2 regions of the Paenibacillus sp. FSL P2-0089 genome follow, and region 2 is predicted to be linked to the other one. Evidence: riboswitches for the same ligand, from Rfam matches in the RefSeq annotation. Region 2 holds a riboswitch; the other holds the start of a gene.

Region 1 (2,203 bases), 3.6 Mb from region 2:
ATCCACACGCTGGAGAATTTAGTGATTATGAAAATCAGGGTGATCGTTAATGTAGTGAGCATCCCCACCGTATTGACGGCGAACTTGCTCTGCCAGCCTTTCGGCTTCGTTCTGTACCATTGGACCATCATGCCCAGCTGCGACAGCGTGAACGGAATGAATACCCCTACTGCATATAATGGAATGAGTCCTTCCGTATTCCCGTGAAACGCCGCCACCAGCACAGCCGACATAACACCGAGGAAAATAATACCGTTGGAGAAGCCCAGCCGGTCGCCGCGCACCATGAAGGCATGGGGCAGATATTTGTCTTTGGCGAACATGAACGCCAGCAGCGGGAAGGCCGAGTACGCCGTATTGGCTGCCAGGAACAGGATAACCGCCGTAATCCCCTGAATGAAGAAGTACAGTCCGCCGCGGCCGAAGGTAGATTCGGTAATCTGTGAGACCACGGTGGCCTTCTCATCAGGCATGATACCGTACCAGTAAGCGAGCAGCGTAATACCTGTGAACATTACCCCGAGAATGAGGCCCATGAGCATCAGCGTTTTGGCTGCATTTTTCTCCGCGGGCGCTTTGAAGTTAGGAATGGCATTGGAGACCGCTTCTACCCCGGTCAGAGCCGAACAGCCGGAGCTGAAGGCCTTCAGCAGCAGAAACATACTCACGTTCGATACGGCCGAGCCAATCTCAGGAACATGGGCATGGGCGCCGCCGGTCATATATTTGAAGACCCCCGAGATGATGAGCACGAAGATGGAAACCACGAACAGATAGACCGGGATAGCGATGAAGGAGGCCGATTCGGTCACTCCCCGCAGGTTAACAATCGTTAAGAGCACGATAACAGATACCGCTATCAGAACACTATGATTATGCAGACTTGGAAAAGCTGAAGTGATTGCATCCGTCCCCGCCGACGCACTTACCGCCACCGTCAGAATGTAATCCACCAGCAGAGAGCCGCCGGCCAGTAAGCCGGTATGCACCCCTAGATTGCTTTTGGCGACAATATACGCGCCCCCGCCTTGGGGATAAGCGAAGATCGTCTGCCGGTAGGACAGAATCAGAATAGCCAGCAGGCCCAATACGGCTAATGCAATTGGCAAGGAGTACCAGATAGCGGTGAACCCGGCGGCCACCAGTACAATCAGAATTTGTTCTGTTCCGTAGGCTACAGACGAGAGCGCATCAGAAGACAGGACAGCCAGTGCTTTCACCTTGGATAACTTTTCATGATCGAGTTCGTTCGACTTCATCGGACGCCCGATCAATAGTCGTTTTACCTTGCTTACCATTGTAGTAACAGTTCCTCTCTTGGTTAAGTTGAAACGGGTTTCCCTGCGCTGTTTTCATAAGTGGATTTCATAAATGCAGGCACCAAAATAAGCATACGGAAATGATCCGCATGCCTTAGTGTGCATGGTCATTATCCCACTAGTGGCTTACGAGGTTAGCTGGCGGATTCGGACTGTGGTAGCCCTACGGTTACAGGTCAAGTAGCCTGCTCCGATTCACCCCTTTTGGCCTTGGCCAAAGTGTGGTTCCCCCGTTTTTCCTTCCGGAAAATTCAGCGCATATTCAACTTCTCACAAGGACTAATATTAAGCTACAACACGTCTTCCGTAAAGCGTGGAAACAAATGAAAAAAGAATGAAAAGCACTCAAAACAACCAAATTCATCATCCGGTATGTCTTGATCTTTCATTCTCTTTCATTATCCCTTTACCACGTGATTTTACAGGGTTTTTGCATATTATTTTTTACTAAAATTAAGGGTATTCTCTTCTCTTCCTTCTGCCCGTCAGCTTCTTACTCCGCAGGCTCCTCTTTGCGTCCTGTCCAGAGCAGAATGGAGATTAAGGCAAAGGCTATAAGTGCAAGCAGAGGGATCGTTATAAATCCGAACCAGTTCAGATAATCCTTGTTGCACGGTACGCCGATGGTACAGGGAAGCACCTTGCTGAGCGCCGGAATTTTCTGCTCCGCATAATGATATATGGAGATGCTGCCGCCAATCAGACTAAGGGGAAGCACGTATGGAATGATCCGCTTGTCCCCCCGGTAGGTGGCGATCCCCAGCAGGAACAGCTGCGGATACATGAAGATCCGCTGGAACCAGCACAGCTTACAGGGCTCGTAATTTAGGACCTCACTGAGATACAGGCTTCCTGCTACAGCCACCACACAGACGAACCAGGCC
Region 2 (2,203 bases):
ATCGGAGTGCGGCGTTCATAGGTATCCGTTATGGTGAACCCGCATTTCTGGTAGGCGCGGATGGCGCGCTGGTTCCAGGTCAGCACCTCCAGGTCGATCTCACATTCCGGGTAACGCGACCGTGCTGCCTGCACAATAGCCTTCATGAACAGATGTCCCATTCCATGGCCGCACAGCTCGGGCCGCATTCCGACACCAAGCCGGACTACCCCCTCCATCGGAAAGAGCTGGGCGAAGCCGCACAGATCCCCCTCTCCATTCACAACCGATACATATTGCTCACTTCGCAGCTGCGGGTCTCCGAACTCCACGCCCAGCGCCTGCATCTGCTCCCAGGACATCCAGCCGTAAATATTATACGGCGGCTTGTAGCTCCACTCACAGATCTCAGCGGCATGCTGCGGCTCCATAGGCACCACGTAAAAGGTTAGCGGGGAGCTAATCATTGGGGGAGGCCTCCTTCCAAGGGACATAGATTCATTTCTTCTATTAATTATATACAAAAACAGCCAGTTTCGACGCAATTTCCTTACGGAAATGCAGAAACTTGACAAACGGCAAAATATATTTTCCGAAAGCGCAGAATCAGTGTTTTACAAATATAGAGAGGGGTAAGTAATTTTATAGACAAAAAAAGCCCTTCTCCAAGATTTCGGCAAAAATCTCGGAAAAGAGCGTTAGGTTACAAAGGATTATTGTACATCATCGTTGTCTTGGGAATCCGAAGCTACAGTCTTGTAGGCATCTGTACTCATGATTCGCTTGGCGCCAACGTAGCGGTTGACGTAATAGCTGTCACTCAGCGAACTGATGGTTACACCACGTGAGGAAGAGGCATGGGCGAATTCGCCGTCACCAACATAAATACCTACATGGGATATGCCCTTACCGCTTGTATTGAAGAATACAAGGTCGCCTGGTCTCATCTCGTCACGGGACACGGCAGTGCCCATCTGATACTGGGAGCCGGATTGATGGGGCAGGTTAATGCCGATCTTATCAAAAACATACATTGTAAATCCGGAGCAATCAAACCCGTTAGTTGATGTACCGCCGGACACGTATTTGGTTCCGATGGCTTTGTCGATCACTTTATCCATTTTGGAATCCGCGAAAGCGCTTCCTGCTCCGATGGTGAAGATAATGGACAAGCTTAGTACTGCGGCTGCTAGCTTCTTCTTCAAAAGTAAATACCCCTTCCAATGCCTACGAGGTTAGCTTAAGGGTTCGGTTGAAGGTCCCCTATGACCCCTCTTAGAATAGGAGGTCAATTCACCCAAAGTGGTTCCCCCGTTTCCCTAATTCATTAGGGAACTCGGCACGACTGTTGATTAGGATTAGCGGTTCATTCAATACATGACAAAACCTTTGTTAAAATCGATTCAATAATTACAAAAATGTTACTAAAAACTCACTGCGATAATTGTAACAAAGACTAAGGCGCTTGGCAATCACTTATAACATATTAATGCATCTTTTTTGCTGTTTTTTAGAGTTATAGCCCTTTCCAAAGACTCATATCTATGCGCAGGGGTTAATTTATATGATTATTTCTTTGTTTTTGCAAGAAAATGCTGTTTCAAGGCTGCGAATTCAGTGTAAAAGGTAGAATAAGGAAAAGGAAAAACCCGGAAATGATTACGGCAATAATCATTCCGGGCTCGTATAAGTTACATTTAGTTGTTAGAGGCTGAAATATTCGGGGTATGCTTCAAGGGTTCAATCGTAAGCGACAGCTTGGTAGGCTGTTGTGCTCATTACTCGTTTGGCGCCAACGTAGCGGTTGGCCCAGTAGGACTGGCTCATCGAACTGATGGTTACACCACGTGAACTTGAGGACTGTGCGAACTTCCCGTTTCCAACATAAATACCGACATGGGACACTCCGTTACCCAGGGTATTGAAGAACACGAGATCACCGGAACGCAGATTGCTCTTGGATACACTTGTTCCAACTTTGAACTGTGCTTTGGAGGTACGGGGCAAGGTAAGCCCGACATTCTTGAACACATACTTGGTAAATCCGGAACAGTCGAAGCCGCTGGTGGTTGTGCCCCCGGTTTTATACGACGTTCCAATGGTTTTTGAAATCACAGTATCCATCTTGGAATCTGCGAAGGCACTGCCCGCTCCGAGTGTGAATACCATCACAAGACCCAGCGCTGCTGCGGTGCATTTTTTCTTGAAATTCTGACTAATCAAA

The links. A riboswitch is a leader RNA that binds a small molecule or an ion and turns the genes downstream of it on or off. The one in region 2 is predicted to bind cyclic di-AMP.
Region 1: it holds a riboswitch for cyclic di-AMP, as region 2 does, so the genes downstream of both, NST69_RS16050 (APC family permease) here and NST69_RS31940 (C40 family peptidase) in region 2, are expected to answer to the same signal.

The regions. Positions count from the first base shown of each region.
Region 1 covers NZ_CP152006.1:3,889,372-3,891,574, forward strand. The annotation lists gene NST69_RS16050 (APC family permease) at 1-1,298, opposite strand, end outside; cyclic di-AMP (ydaO/yuaA leader) riboswitch at 1,427-1,586, opposite strand; gene NST69_RS16055 (disulfide oxidoreductase) at 1,813-2,203, opposite strand, start outside.
Region 2 covers NZ_CP152006.1:7,460,557-7,462,759, forward strand. The annotation lists gene NST69_RS31935 (GNAT family N-acetyltransferase) at 1-446, opposite strand, end outside; gene NST69_RS31940 (C40 family peptidase) at 693-1,184, opposite strand; cyclic di-AMP (ydaO/yuaA leader) riboswitch at 1,189-1,331, opposite strand; gene NST69_RS31945 (C40 family peptidase) at 1,720-2,148, opposite strand.